2 regions of the Halomonas sp. MMSF_3323 genome follow, and region 1 is predicted to be linked to the other one. Evidence: riboswitches for the same ligand, from Rfam matches in the RefSeq annotation. Region 1 holds a riboswitch; the other holds the start of a gene.
The links. A riboswitch is a leader RNA that binds a small molecule or an ion and turns the genes downstream of it on or off. The one in region 1 is predicted to bind thiamine pyrophosphate.
Positions count from the first base shown of each region.

Region 2: another riboswitch for thiamine pyrophosphate. It lies ahead of tenA (thiaminase II); the one in region 1 lies ahead of RBB39_RS12020 (sodium:solute symporter family protein).

Region 1 is NZ_JASHIT010000021.1:22,454-30,264, forward strand. Features, by position in the region: gene RBB39_RS11995 (SapC family protein) at 1-547, opposite strand, end outside; gene RBB39_RS12000 (hypothetical protein) at 592-1,449, opposite strand; gene RBB39_RS12005 (TolC family outer membrane protein) at 1,433-2,800, opposite strand; gene RBB39_RS12010 (diguanylate cyclase) at 3,278-4,957, opposite strand; gene RBB39_RS12015 (hypothetical protein) at 5,129-5,917, shown strand; TPP riboswitch at 5,977-6,079, shown strand; gene RBB39_RS12020 (sodium:solute symporter family protein) at 6,160-7,605, shown strand; gene RBB39_RS12025 (LLM class flavin-dependent oxidoreductase) at 7,721-7,811, opposite strand, start outside.
Region 2 is NZ_JASHIT010000009.1:108,871-116,681, reverse strand. Features, by position in the region: gene mdoH (glucans biosynthesis glucosyltransferase MdoH) at 1-883, shown strand, start outside; gene RBB39_RS06440 (hypothetical protein) at 1,083-1,787, opposite strand; gene RBB39_RS06435 (GSCFA domain-containing protein) at 1,784-2,842, opposite strand; TPP riboswitch at 3,606-3,759, shown strand; gene tenA (thiaminase II) at 3,841-4,509, shown strand; TPP riboswitch at 4,521-4,655, shown strand; gene thiC (phosphomethylpyrimidine synthase ThiC) at 4,733-6,685, shown strand; gene RBB39_RS06420 (acetate/propionate family kinase) at 6,970-7,811, shown strand, end outside.

The DNA.
Region 1 (7,811 bases):
CCGGCAAGCGAATCTGGGCCTCGACCGACTCGAGCAGGTCGAGCTCGACCAGACGGGCGCAGAAGGCGCGGGTGCGCTGGAAGTGCGCCTGATAGTCCTGAAGGAAGTCCAGCACCTTGCCCAGGTACTGGGTCTGCTCACCGTCGGCGTCGAAGAAGCGCTCGCCGCGACCGTCACGATTGAGCCCTTCGTAGTCATCATCGATGCACAGGGTGAAGGTCTTGTCGTTGTCGGCGGAGGCAAACACGAAGGGATAGCGGCGGAAGAAGGCCGGCACGTACTCACCGCGCCACTGGCCTTCACGGTCCACCAGCAGATTCTGGTCCTGCTCGAGTCCCAGCACGGCGACCGGCAGCACCCCGTCGTCGGCCTGGGTGAAGACGATCGGCAGGTCGGTGGCGGCGGTCGGAAATTCGGCCGCCATCAGCGGCACCGAGTTCACCCCGCTGGCAAAGCCGAAGTCCTTGCCGACCTTGAGCGACAGCTCGCCATGCTTGTCGCGGGTGATCGGCTGAACGTTGCGATAGATAAGAAGTTGAGTCGCCATGAAAGAGTCCTCTAGTACTTGAGTGTCGTCCCTGGGCCTGGACGTCAGCGCCATTGCGCGGCCAGCGCGCCGGTGGAAGTCGGGGAGACCAGTGTCACCCCGTGGTAGAAGGTCACGAAGGGTTCGCCTTTCGCATCGAACCCCAGAGAAAGGTTGCTCAGCGGCTTGTCGCCGTGGGCGGCGATCCACTCGATCGCCTGTGCGCGCGACGTACAGCGCCACTCGCGAGCCAGCGACAACAAAAGGCCCGCCAGTTCGCCCAGACGTATCTCGGCCGGATGTAGATGCAGATTGAGGGAATCACGACCGGTATCGCGACCCTGGCGCCGTTCCTCGATCCTCACGGTCAACGGTGGCCAGGGCTTTCGTGCCAGCGCGTGGCTGACCTCGAGCTGTTCGATCACGTCACCGACGAGCGGGGGCATCGCCGCAAGCGTGCTCGCCAATGCATGGCGCACCGCCTCGGCGCTCTCGAGCAGGACATAGTCGGAGACACTGGCGTCGACGCCAGGGCGCCACTTCCACGCCTGGTACAGCGGGAAGCGACGCCCCGGCAGGGCCTTGTCCGGCAGCGGCGCTTCCCAGTACACCTTGGTGGTCGCGGCCTCCAGCCCGAGATGCAGATAGTGCGCCATCGTCTGCGTCGACAGTCCGGCGACGAAGGCCCTCCGGTCGCCAGGCGCCAGCGCCAGCGACTCCAGCAACCCCTCGAGGCGCACCGCCAGATCGTCGGCGTCAACGCCCTCGAGCGGCACACTGTAGAGCCTGCGCTGATGCGCCCAGCGGGCGGGAGCGCACTTGACCGAGCGCTCGGCACTGTAGGGACGCGCGAGGCTATCGAGCCAGGACTCGATCAACGCCTGACGCTCGGCGAAGGGCCGGGGTTCAGTGCTGGAAGGCAAGGAGGTCCATCCGGTCATTCATATGGGCGTCGATCTCCGCCAGGTCTTCGCCATTGATGACGCCGGCGGCATGCTTCAGCCGCAGCACGCTGATCAGGTAGTCGTAGCGCGCACTGGCAAGTTCGCTGCGGGCGAAGAACAGATCGCGCTCGGCGTCGAGCAGTTCGAGCACCGGCATGACACCGGATTCATAGGCCACCTGGCGGTATTCGACGATGCGCTGGTTGGCGCTCAAGGACTCGCTCAGAGCCCTGACCCGGGACATGGCGGTGACGATACCCTCGAAGGCCGCACGTATCTCGCGGTCGAGTTCTCGCCGCACCTGTTCGAGTCGAGCCTGCCCTGCCTCGATCAGACGGGTTCCTTCGCGCACCTCCGACGACACTCGCCCACCGCTGTAGACCGGCACATCGAGGCCGACCCGAATGGTCTGGGTCTCGACCTCGCTGCCGCCGCCGAACAATGAGCCCTCGGTCTCGTCGTTGTCGTAGTCGAGACTCAGATCGAGGGTCGGATAGTGACCACCACGACTCACCTTGACCTGCTGATTGGCCACTTCCACCGCCAGCCGTGCGGCTGATAGACGAGGATTGCGCTGCATCGCCAGCTCGATCCAGGCCTCGACTGACGACGGTTCTGGGCTCGCCAGCGTCAGGTCCTCATCGACCAGGCTAAGCTCCACCGGACGCACGCCGCTGACCTCGGCCAGGGCATTGAGGGCATCGCGCAGACGGTTGGCCACGTCCAGCTCCCGCGCCTCGACCTGCAGAAAGCGCGCCTGGGCGTCGAGCAGATCGATCTCGCGAATCAAACCGTCCTCGAAACGCGCCCTGACCTGCTCGAGATTGGTCTGGACCTGCTTCTTTTCGGCTTGCAGGAAACTCAGGTTTTCCGAAAGGGCGAGTACCGCAAAGTAGCGTTCGGCCACCCGCAGGTAGAGATCCTGGCGCGAGACCTCGAGCTCGGACGCGGCCTGCTGGATCTCCAGCTTGGCCTGGCCAAAGGCTGCCCAGCGGGAATAGTCATAGATCGACTGCTCGAGCGAGACACCGTAGACGGTGGTCGGGTAGGACGTGCTGCCGCTGCCGTAGACCTCGTTGTCGGTACTGACGATGTCCTGGGAGATCTCGCTGCGCTCGACATTGACATTGATCTGCGGCAGCAGCGCTGAGCGCGCCTGATAGTAACGCTCATCGGTGGCCTGCTTACCATGAAAGTCGGCCTGAAACTGAGGATCGCTGTCCACCGCGAGCTCGTGAAGTTCCAGCAGACTTTCTGCCAGCACGGACGGAGCAAGCAGGCACGCCCACCCGCCCAACGCCAGGCCGAACGCAAGCTTGTTGAGATGCATGATGATTTTTCCCCTGCGCACCGGTGGGACAAACACCGGCATTACGCAACTGCTTTGTAATATTTTATTAACAACGGATGTACGATATTACCCACATCTTTTGTAGGAACACAGCTCCTATCTACTCTTTTGCAGGCAACATGATCAACGCAGTATCGACGCAGTAGGAAACCACATCGCAAAAGATGAGAAAGTTCATACCCGCTATCGCATTCCGCCACCGAAGGGAATCGGGTAACACATTGAAACCTGGAAAGTTCAGGAACTACGCCTAGGCAGGAGGCACTCTTCGGGGCCGAGGGTGTGGTGAAAATCCCGTTATGGGAAGGTGATGCCAGGGCCTGCCAGCCGCTGCAACCTCGACCAAGACGCCTGAGATCACTCAGCCAACCAAAGCAGACCTTTCGGCCTGATCCGTCAGCACGAGCAAAGCCCTACGTCAGCGATGACAACGCTGCACCTGGCGATACCTGGGCACTATTCATCCAGGCTGGCAATGCGGTTGCGACCACTACGCTTGGCGCTGTACAGGCGCCGGTCGGCGCGCTCGAACAGCGGTGCAAACCCCTCCCCCTTGCGATACTGACTGACACCGATGCTGATGGTGATGCGAATCGTCTGTCCATCCGACAGGGTGATTTCCCCCCCTTCCACCGCACGACGCACCCGCTCGGCCGCCTTGATCGCCTCGGGCAAGGCGGTGCGCCGCATGACCACCACGAATTCCTCGCCGCCGGTGCGCGCCACCAGATCGCCATCACGCAGGCAGTTGGCTACTGTTTGCGCCAGCCAGGTGAGCACCTGGTCACCGGCCGAATGACCGAAACCATCATTGACCTGCTTGAAGAAGTCGATATCGACCGCGGCCAGCGAGAACACCATCCCGCCACTGTCGCATTCCTCGATCAGGCGGGTGACGTGGCGATCCAGCTGGCTTCGATTGGGGAGTCCGGTCAAGGCATCGGTCATCGCCTGGTCTTCCAGCTGATCACGTTCGAGGCGAATACGCTCGACCTCCATCTCGTTGGAAATGACACGTTCGACGGCCCCGACCAGTAGTCGGACCAACTCGATGTCGACCTCGCTGAAGGCGTGCCGCCGCGCCGACGGACTGGAGAAGTTCAGCGTCCCCCAGACCTTGCCCTGGATCCGCAGCGGTGCACCGATATAGGTCTCCAGCTGAAAGTTCTCGTAGCAGGGGTGGCCCTTGACTCGCTCGTCCTGACCGGCGCGGTGGGTATGGAAGACGTCATCGGCGTCGAGGGTCAGCCGACAGTAGGTGTCACCCAGTGCAAAGCTGTCGCCGGCCCCTACTGGCGCATTATCCGAGGCCGCCCAGCGAACCGTGTAACACTCCCCCTCGACCTGACTGACCAGCGCGATATCCAGCCTCAGGTAGCTCAAGGCGTCACGCAGCAGCATGTCGACGATCTCTGATACTCCGATATCGGTGCGATTTACCCCGGTATGGACATCCCGCAACAGCTGGATCATCGAGCGATACTCGGAGACGTCCTGGATGATGGCGTAGAAGCCCATCACCTCATCTTCCACCAGGTCCGGCAAATAATGGACCTTGAAGTAGATCTGGCGACCGTCCTGGAGCGCCAGGGAATCCTCGTAGCTGACCTCCTGCCCCGCCAGCGCCAGATCAAAACGTGGCCGGATCTTGGCGTAGGAGTCTGCATCGAGCACCGAAGACACCGGCTGCCCCATCAGCGCCTCGGCAGGCAGGCCGATGAAGTCGAGGTAGGCACGATTGTTGAAACGGAAGCAGAAGTCGCGGTCGACGTAGGCCACCATCACCGGCAGGTGGTCGGCCATCCGCGCGATGACACCGCGGCTTGCCTTCTGCCGAGCCGACAGTCGCAGCACCAGCCCACCATCGGCCAGGCGACAGCAGCTACCATCGCCCAATTCCAGCGGCATCGAAGGCTTGGCAGCGTGAACGGCACCCCGGGAGACCCAGGCTTCGGCGACCGCCGCGGCCTCGCCAGGCAGCTCTGCCAGCCCCCGCCCGATCCAGACCTCTCCAGGCTCGCCCAGCACGCGCACGGCATCACCGACCACGTCGTGCACCTGCAACTCCGGCGTCAGGCGTACCAGCACCGTTCCGGACGACACCAATGCCTCTTCCACCCAGGCAAAACGCTCCATGAGGACATCTCCTTGCGTAAGCCCTGCCCTGGACCGGCAGCAGGTCAATACCCTGGCGGCTCGCGTGCCGTCTTCTCTAGCCTATGAAAAGATGCTTATAGATGCCGGATTATTTCGCTTGCCCGCTTCCACGTTATGCTGGCGTCGCCGACACCGCCGCGGGAGCTGCCCATGAACCACCAGGACCTTGTCGCCATCGAACACGCCCTGACGCTGGCCAATCGCGGGGATACCAGTTGGCTGTGCACACGCCTGGACACCCCTGCTCCCGCCTTCCCCCACCTGAGCGTCACCAGCGATGCCGATGGCCCCAGGTACGCCGGACAGCCCATCTTGCTGTCCCAGGCCCGGGACGGCGGCGCCTGCCTGGTCAATATCGACAACAACGCCAACGATGGCACCCCCTGCCTGGTCGAGCGCCTGTCACCGAGCAGCGAGACCCTGGTGCACCTGGAGGTCATCCATGCAACGCTCGCCGGCCAGCCATCGCTGATCCGCCGCGTCAGCCTGGGCAGTACGTCCATGAACCTGCAGCGACCCACGCCAACCAGTCCGCTGGTCCAGATCGGCGACGACGTCGTCGAGGTGCTGATCCAGCCGGCCTTGCGTCTGGTGCTGACCGGCCACGCCCCGGTCAATGCCGACCTGGCGCGCCAGGGACAACGGCTCGGCTTCGAGGTCATCCTGTGCGCCCCAGACCACCCCGACACGCATCACTCGACAGCGCCCCTGCCGGCAGGCGTCGAGTTCCAGCGCGCTCCCGCGGCCCCCTTCCTGCGCGGCGGCGGCGGGCACCGACGCACCCTGGTGATGGACGCCACCGACGCCTCGACCATTGTGCGAGCGAGCCGCGAGGCCTGCTGTCATGGCTATCTGGCGATGGCTGACATCGATCCAAGCCGAGCGGCAAACTGGCTTTACGATGGCTGGCACAGCCTCCGCACCTCGCCCACCGTCTGACGCCCCGTCGCTGCGGCCAAAGCGCCAATTGACAGCCATCGGAGGCGGTCCTACGCTGTGCGCATTCCTGGGGGAGCCTGACGGCTGAGATTCCGCATCACGCGGTAACCCTTTGAACCTGATCCGGGTCATGCCGGCGAAGGGAAGGATGGTTGCGTTATCTCCTCTTTCTTCCTGTCCGCCGCTCGTCCCGCCTGTCCACCGGTCCCTGCGGACAACGACAAGAAAGAGGTCTTCTTTCGATGATGCTCGATCCCACCTGGACGGCGCTGTGGCTTCTGCTGTGCGCCGCCATCTTTGCCATCCCCGGCCTGATCTATGCCCGACGTCGTCAGGGCGGCCTGGATGACTACATCTCGGCTCGCAACAGCCAGAACACCCGCGCCACGGTGTTGACCCTGGTGGCCACCACCCTGGGCACCTGGATCCTGTTCGGCCCCGCCCAGGCGGCCACCTGGGGCGGCATCGGCGCGGTACTGGGCTATGCGCTGGGTTCCATGGTCCCGCGCCTGGTGATGATCCCGCTGGGACGACGCATGCGTGAGCTGATCCCCGAAGGCCACGGCCTCACCGAGTTCGTGATCCATCGCTACGGGCGCACCATGTACGCCTTCACCCTGACGATCATGCTGTTCTATCTGTTCATCTCGCTGGCGGCAGGCCTCACCGCGATCGCCCATATGGTCACCCTGCTGGCGCCGATCCCGCTGTGGCTGACCGCCTGCGTGGTGATGATCGCGACCCTGCTCTACACCTTCTACGGCGGCCTGCGCACCACCATCTTCACCGACAAGGTACAGATGCTGGTGATCCTGCCGTTGCTGGCGCTGCTGCTGGTGTTCGGCTGGCAGGCCGCCGGCGGCGTCGCGCCGACGCTCGAGGGCCTGCAGGAGCGTGCGCCCCAGTTGCTGGATGTCACCGATGCCGGTGGCCTGCGTGCCGGTCTGACGTTCTTTATCGCGGTGATGCTGACCGGCCTGTTCTACCAGGGCACCTGGCAGCGCATCTACGCCGCCCGGGACAGCAAGGTGCTGCGGCGGGGCTTCTGGATCGCAGGGCTGTTCAACTTTCCGGTGATCGTGCTGATGGGCCTGTTCGGCCTGGCCTTCGTCGGCCTCGGGCTCGAGGGAGACGGTTCGGTGGCGCTGTTCAGCGTGCTGCTGTCCGAGGTGCCGCTGTGGTTCGCCCTGGCCTTGATTCCGCTGGGTCTGGCCCTGGTGATGAGCAGCGCCGACACCACCGTCAACGCCACCTCCAGCATCATCGCCGTCGACATGCACCGGCTGCTGCCCCAGGCCAGCGAAGCCACCCTGATGCGCCTGGCACGCTGGCTGATCGTCGCCGCAGCGGTGCCGGTGACCTGGGTGGCGGCCCAGGGCTACAGCGTGCTCTATCTGTTCCTGCTGGCGGACCTGCTGTGCTCGGCGGCGGCCTTCCCAGTGTTTTTCGGTCTGTTCAATCGCCGCTACGACGGGCGCAACGCGGTCCTCAGCACCGCTGCAGGTCTGGTCGCCGGGCTGGCGATGTTCCCGTCCCCCAGCGGCGGTACCGCCACCCTGCTGGAATCCTTCCTGCTGGCGGCCTTCGTGCCGGTGCTGGTCTCGCTGGTGCTGATGAAGCTGCTGCCATCCCGCCAGGACTATGACTTCACCCGCATGGGCAGCCTGGTGCGGCGTTTCCAGAGCTGACACCGCCACGCTGACAGTCTGGCAAGGCGTGATAAAAAACAGCGGGACGTGCTGACGCGTCCCGCTGTTGTGGTTTCAAGGCCTGGCGATCAAGGGCCTTGGCAGTTCCGGCTCATCAGCGCCCGGGACGCGCCAGCCCCAGGTGGTCGCGCAGGGTGCGGCCCTGGTACTCGCGTCGAAACAGCCCGCGGCGCTGCAGTTCCGGT
Region 2 (7,811 bases), on a different contig from region 1:
CAAGCGCGACCGGCGCTGGGTTCAGGGCAATCTGCAGCATATGCGCCTGCTCGGCGGGCGCGGACTGCACGTGCTCAGCCGTCTGCACTTCTTCTTCGGTGCCCTCGCCTACCTGTCGTCGCTGGTGTGGCTGGCGATCCTGGTGATCAGCACCATCGACGCCCTGATCCGGGCGCTGGTGCCGACCAACTTCTTCACCTCGAGTTCGCAGCTGTTTCCCGACTGGCCGATCGCCCCACCCAACCTGATCATGCCGCTGCTGATCGGCACCCTGGGCATGCTGCTGATGCCCAAGGTGCTAGGGCTGGTGCTGGGGCTGATCCAGAACCCACAGGCCTATGGCGGACGGGCCCGGCTCGTCGCCAGCATGCTGCTGGAGACGCTGTTTGCCATGCTCATCGCGCCCTTGATGATGGTGTTCCACAGTCGTTTCGTGATTCAGGTACTGAGCGGCCGCACCGTGGCCTGGGATCCACAGTCCCGCGAGGGCCGCGCCCTGCCCTGGAAGGAAGCCTTTCGCCACACCTGGCTATGGTCACTGATCGGCGCCTTGTGGGCGCTGGTGACCTGGGCCTTCACCCCGAGCTTCTTCATCTGGCTGACGCCGGTGTGGCTCGGCCTGGTGATGGCCGCTCCGCTGGTCCGCTGGAGCTCCAGCCTGAGCATCGGCCGGGCCCTGAGGCGCGCCGGCCTGTTGCTGGTCCCGAGCGAGACCCGCCCCCCGGCGGTGGTAGGCGAGCTTCGCGTCGCCGAGGCACCACCGCCGCCGGCGACCCCGGCCGAGCCGCCACGGGAAGTCCCCCGCGAGATGCCGGTGCAGTCCTTTCGCGAGCACGGCACGGAATCGGCGCCGGAGGTCTCCGGCGAGAAGCCCGTCGACTGAGCCGGTGCCGTGGCACAGCGTTGTGTCCTCCCCCTCCTTTTGCATCATCCGGAGGGGGAATCCCAGCGGACTACTACACGTCAAGCATAGTAGCGTGATCCATGATTCATCTGTTTGCCGCTGTCTGGTGGTAACGCTTTGCTCTACAAAGAGCGTTCTCCAGCTCCGGATAACACACATCCGCCAGGAAAACCCTTTGTCAATCTCTACTTAAAAAGCAGGATAGCCACTTTTTCCCGAACTCTTCGTTCATATGCCTGATATCATGGTCTGGATGCGCTTCCTCATCCATGGCATCCCCTACAGGCAATCTTTTACTTCCCTTCGAGAGCTCCCGCTCCGTAAAACATCCGTTGACGATGGTATCAGCAGGCTGAGCGATCAACTCGGCATTGCATTTATCATACACTTCATCGTTCATCAACTTTATTCCGGACAGGTAGCTTTCCGGAGGATAACTTCTATCATCACCTTTCTTCCGAATAGGCAGGGGATTATGTCCAACATATATCTTTTTATTGGTCACGCTCCTGATCATTTCCATGATCTTCCAGGACGTCGTACCCTTGACACTATCCAGCACGGTTTGCTTTATTACTGCTGATGAAAAAAATTTTCCAGGTTCGACAAAAAAAACTTCCATCTGAAGTCCGTAAATCAAGAATAGATCATATTCAACGATATCAATCTCACTCTTGCCACCCGATGTATAGGTGATGGTCCTCTTTAATCTATCTGTTTTTGGAACCAGTTTATTATCGATGAGAAACAGTCCACCCAAGCCATTACTTCTAGCGGTAAAGAAGACAAGATTATATTCTTGATGCCACTCTGGCATCAGGTCCCAGGCTCTTTTCAAAGCACCAACGTGGCTATTGCCCAGCACACAAATATTTTTCTTCATTCCTTACCTCCAAAGGCGTCGAAGATCTCTTCTTCGCAAACCAGATCATTCATTTTCTTTACGCTACCTACCCTCTTGTTTTGTTTTCCGAAAATCTCAGCGCCAAACTTTTTCCTCAGAGAAGAAAAAAAATGATTCATCACAAAATCGACACCGTGGGGGTTAACACTTCGTTGATTGGGTTCGAAAAACACCCCCTTGAAAACCGGGCTGTTGATTATTTCATACGAAGGAAAATAATCCACATAATTACAACCTCTAGAAATCTGCCCAGCCACGGCACGCAACACTGACTTGGATTCCATTGTAGCGACGATCACGTTGTTCCTGGAGTTTGTCGCTACCAAAGGAACAGGGGAAACTGTCAATATAAAGCGTAACTCAGGATTCTCATGACGCATTATTTCTATGGCATCTCGCAGATCATTCATCACAGAGGGATACATCTGATTCTTGAACGCATGGATACCTTTCAGGTAGGTCCCTGCTGAAGTCCCGGGACACATCGGATACTCGTAGCCGTATTCCGAATTGAACCAGCTTTCAGTCAACCCTAAGGTGAAGACAAAGAAGTCTGATGAGAAGATGCATTCCCTAAACGCTTTTATTGTCTCCTCTCGAGAGAGCATTAACTCTTCTTTACTACAGAAACCCTCTGGTTCCACCACGGGGCGAAAGGGATCATAGAACCTTCCGTTCTTTTCCCAAATCTCCTCAGGCGGCTCTTTTATCCCTGTTGCCCACTCTACCCACTGCTTCAACAATGAGGTGGTGTATATATTCCCGGTTCTTGCCGAAAATATATTGTAATTGTATTTTTTTGCATTTTCCTGCGAGAGCCCCCTAGGTGGAGTTTCTGTCGAGACCCAGTTGAACCCTCTGCTATCAAGAGCGTTTCCAATATGTTGCGCAAAGCAGGAACCGAAGGTAACCACCCTACTATCCTTTGTGATCTTGAACTTTGGAGACCACAAATTGGATATGTCAAAAATCGACTTTTCTGATACAGCTTTTTTCCAGAAGGCACGGTCTGGAAGTGTCGAATATGGATTCATATTAATCACCTCAAACATAATATATAACATCGGTCGTGAACGAACAAAATTGATAACGTCTATCTTAAATCACACATTACCACGACGAATAGGAGTGTTTACGCCAACACTGGCATCTCGTCTTCCTTTCTAAAATATTTGCATAAAAAAAGATAGGCGAAATATTTGTCTATTGTGTTGAGAAACGAGCACTGACAACGGCCCCGGAGCCCTTCATAGAACCTTTCCCATGCACCATTTCCCTGCCCCACGGGTGGTTCAAAAGAGAACAAAGCAAGCATTTTTAGCTTCCATGAAAACTCGGCGAACCAATGCTTCCCATAAAGACGGGACCAACACACCTGTCACTTTCTGCCCTTCTTCACAAAGGAGTCATCAAGCGCACAACGACTGTCAGAATATCGATAAAACAAACGTACTTTTTTCACTCTAGATTCTCTCACATATTCTCTATCAGGCAACCGCAAAACACGCAAATACAATCCAGAGAACATCCAAGAAAAACCACGCAAATATCCCTTTAAATAACAACAAAATCGTCGAAACTTTGTCGAATTGATCAATCAGGACTCTACTTCGCCACTTTTCCTCAATCGGATAAAATGCATTCTCAACCATGCGGAAACTTCTCCAGATATCTGGGCAGTTGCACTCTCGCGATATCGTGGAAACCTCCTCCCCCCAGCGGCGTATCTACTGATCGGGATCGGTTCTTGCCAAGCCGAGGTGGACTCCCTTCGAGGTCATGCTAGACTCGATCCAGACTCGCTTGACGGGGTGCCGGTGAATCCGGCTGAGATGGCGCAGGGCCAGGGTGACGAATCACCGGCCGCCAGCGCCGATCCCGTGGAACCTGATCCGGGTGCGGTGTGGCTTCACACCTTGAACCGGCGTAGGGAATCAGGCGGTGGTGACAGCCCCTGCGCGCGCACCTCCCTCCTTTCTCGTCGCCGTGTCCTCAGCCGCCGCACTCCGGATCCGCACCAACCGGAGGCAACATGGGCTACCGCTTTACCGATCTTGTCGACGCCTGCCGCGATGACTGGCACGCCTACATCGAACACGACTTCGTGCTCGCCCTTGGCCGTGGTGAACTGGCTGACGCCAGCTTCCGTCACTACCTCAAGCAGGACTATCTGTTTCTGCTGCAGTTCTCCCGGGCCTACGCCCTGGCGGCCTACAAGAGCCACAGCCTCGACGAGCTGCGCGGCGCCTTCGACGGCATGAAGACCATCCTCGATGTGGAACTCGGCCTGCATCTCGCCTTCTGCCGTGACTGGGGCATCGGCGAGGCCGAACTCGCCGAGCTGCCCGAAGCTCGCGCTACCCTGGCCTATACCCGCTACGTGCTGGACGCCGGCAGCCGCGGCGACCTCCTGGACCTGCACGTGGCGCTGGCCCCCTGCATGGTCGGCTACGCCGATATCGCGAGAACGCTCAACGCCCGTTCGGACACCCTGCGCGGTGCAGACAATCCCTTCGACACCTGGATCGCCATGTACGAAAGCGACGACTTCCAGGCCGCCGCACGCCAGGAGCAGGCCTGGCTCGACGATCAGCTGGCCCAGGTATCCGGCGAGCGCTTTGCGCGACTGTCACGGATATTCGCCGACGCGACACGACTCGAGATCGACTTCTGGCAGATGGGGCTCGATCTAAGCGACTAACACAATCAGCACCACGCTTGACGGGGGGCCGCCAGAGGCGGCTGAGATCATGCAGCGCATGGGACCCGTTGAACCTGATCTGGGGGTAACCCCGATGCCATGGCATCGCGGTGAGGACCAGCGTAGGGATCAAGCGCTCACGGCCCAGGCCACGACGCCCCCTCCTTCCTCACGCGATGCACACAACAACGCCAGCACCCAGTGCCGTGAGAAGGACAAGCCAATGCCGCTCGATCAACCCGTTTCCGCAAACAAACCCCGCCATAGCGCGCACTTCCTGGCCGAGACCGCCCAGGTCGACCAGGCCGCAGTTACGCCCCTGCCGGGTTCGCGCAAGGTCTATGTAAAGGGCTCCCGCGACGACCTGCGGGTGCCGTTTCGCGAGATTTCGCTGTCAGCGACCCGCACCTCCGGGGCCGACGAGGCCAATCCGCCGCTCTTGGTCTACGACACCTCCGGCCCCTACACCGATCCCCAGGTCGAGGTCGACCTGCGTCGCGGGCTTGCCGAGTTGCGCCGGCCCTGGATCGAGGAGCGCGACGACACCGAATGGCTCGATGGCCCGACCTCGGACTACGGTCGCCGACGTGCCAACGACCCGACGCTCGCTCCGCTGCGCTTCGAACTGACTCGTACGCCGCGCCGCGCACGTCGTGGCGCCGATGGCCGCGCCGGCAATGTTACCCAGCTGCACTACGCCCGCCGCGGCATCATCACCCCGGAGATGGAGTTCATCGCCATCCGCGAGAACCAGCGTCGACAGGCCCTGGCCGATGGCTATCGAGGCAGCGATGAGGTCGAGCGCATCCTTGACCACCAGCATCCCGGGCAGGGCTTCGGCGCCCGTCTTCCCGAGGAGATCACCCCAGAGTTCGTGCGCCAGGAAGTCGCCGCCGGGCGCGCCATCATCCCCGCCAACATCAACCACCCGGAAGCCGAGCCGATGATCATCGGGCGCAACTTCCTGGTGAAGATCAATGGCAATCTGGGCAACTCGGCGGTGACCTCCTCCATCGAGCAAGAGGTCGAGAAGATGACCTGGGGCATCCGCTGGGGCGCCGATACCATCATGGATCTGTCCACTGGCCAGAACATCCACGAAACCCGCGAGTGGATCATCCGCAACTCGCCGGTACCGATCGGCACGGTGCCGCTCTATCAGGCGCTGGAGAAGGTCAAGGGCGTGGCCGAGGACCTCACCTGGGAGGTGTTCCGCGACACCCTGATCGAGCAGGCCGAACAGGGCGTGGACTACTTCACCATCCACGCAGGCGTGCTGCTGCGCTACGTGCCGCTGACCGCCAACCGGGTCACCGGCATCGTCTCCCGCGGTGGCTCGATCATGGCCAAGTGGTGCCTTTACCATCACCAGGAAAGCTTCCTCTACACCCACTTCGAGGAAATCTGCGAGATCTGCAAGCAGTACGACGTGGCCTTCTCGCTGGGCGATGGCCTGCGTCCGGGCTCGGTGGCCGACGCCAACGACGAGGCCCAGATGGCGGAGCTCAAGACCCTGGGTGAGCTGACCCATATCGCCTGGAAGCACGACGTCCAGGTGATGATCGAAGGCCCCGGCCACGTGCCCATGCACCTGGTCAAGGAGAACATGGACAAGCAGCTCGAGTACTGCGACGAGGCGCCCTTCTATACCCTTGGGCCACTGGTGACCGATATCGCCCCGGGCTACGACCACATCACCTCGGGCATCGGAGCGGCGATGATCGGCTGGTACGGCTGCGCCATGCTGTGCTACGTCACCCCCAAGGAACACCTGGGCCTGCCCGACAAGGACGACGTCAAGACCGGCATCATCACCTACAAGATTGCCGCCCACGCCGCCGACCTGGCCAAGGGGCATCCCGGCGCCCAGCGCCGCGACAACGCCCTGTCCAAGGCGCGTTTCGAGTTCCGCTGGGAGGACCAGTTCAACCTGGGCCTCGACCCTGACACCGCCCGCGCCTATCACGACGAGACGCTGCCCAAGGACTCCGCCAAGGTGGCCCACTTCTGCTCCATGTGCGGCCCCAAGTTCTGTTCCATGAAGATCAGCCAGGAGGTCCGCGACTACGCCCGCGACAACGGCCTGGAGGGTGACGGCGACGCCGTCATGGCCGGCATGGAGGAGCGCGCCCGGGTCTTCCGTGAACAAGGCGCTGAGCTGTACAAGGAGGTTTGAACAAGGAGGTCTGAGACAAGCCATTCCCCGGCGCATCCCCGGGCAGCGTTCGACTGCTCGGGGATGCAAGTCTTGTACGCCCGGTTCCAGTTCTGCCGCACAAAGTTAGACAAAAGTCTAATCCGAAGATTCATGCACTTGACGCTCATCACGGCTTCGTCGGATCCACCAGCAAAGCCGTTCGACTACCTCCCCAGGCCAATTATTCGCGCCCCGGGGCGGTGCTAGATTCGCCGCCATCCCACGCATTCTCGCCTCACCAAGGCGTCTTTTCTGGAGATGGCATGAAAGCCCCGATTCTGGTGATCAACTGCGGCTCCTCTTCGATCAAGTTCGCGCTGATCGATCAGGCCCCCGACGCTCCCCGACTGTCCGGTATCGCCGAGCGCCTGGGCAGCCACGAGGCTCGCCTCAAGCTGACGGACGAACACGGCAGCGCCCGCGAGGTCTCGCTTCCCCGTGCGACCCACGCCCTGGCGCTCAAGACGATTCTTGAGCACCTTGGCGTCCACCGGCCCATCGGTATCGGCCACCGGGTGGTACACGGCGGCGAGCGCTTCACCGCCGCTACCCTGCTCGACGACGCCGTGGTGCGCACCATTCGCCAGACCATCAGCCTGGCTCCCTTGCACAATCCGGCCAACCTCGACGGTATCGTCGCCACGCGCCGGCTGTTCGAGGATCTGCCTCAGGTGGCGGTGTTCGATACCGCCTTCCACCAGACCCTGCCGCCCCACGCCTACCGCTACGCCATCCCCGAAGAGCTCTACAGCCGACACGGCATCCGTCGCTACGGCTTCCACGGCTCGAGCCATGCCTACGTGACCGGCCGCCTGGCAGAAGTCAGCGCCCGTGGTGAAGGCGGCTGGCTGATTGCCCACCTGGGCAATGGCTGCTCCGCCACCGGGGTGTGGGCCGGCAGAAGCCTGGACACCAGCATGGGCATGACCCCGCTGGAAGGCCTGGTGATGGGCACCCGCAGCGGTGACGTCGACCCCGGCCTGCACCTGCACCTGGCGCGGCAGCTGGGCATGTCGCTGGAGGGCGTCGATCAGTTGCTCAACCAGAAGAGCGGACTGCTGGGGCTGTCCGAGCTGACCAACGACATGCGTGAGCTCGAACAGGC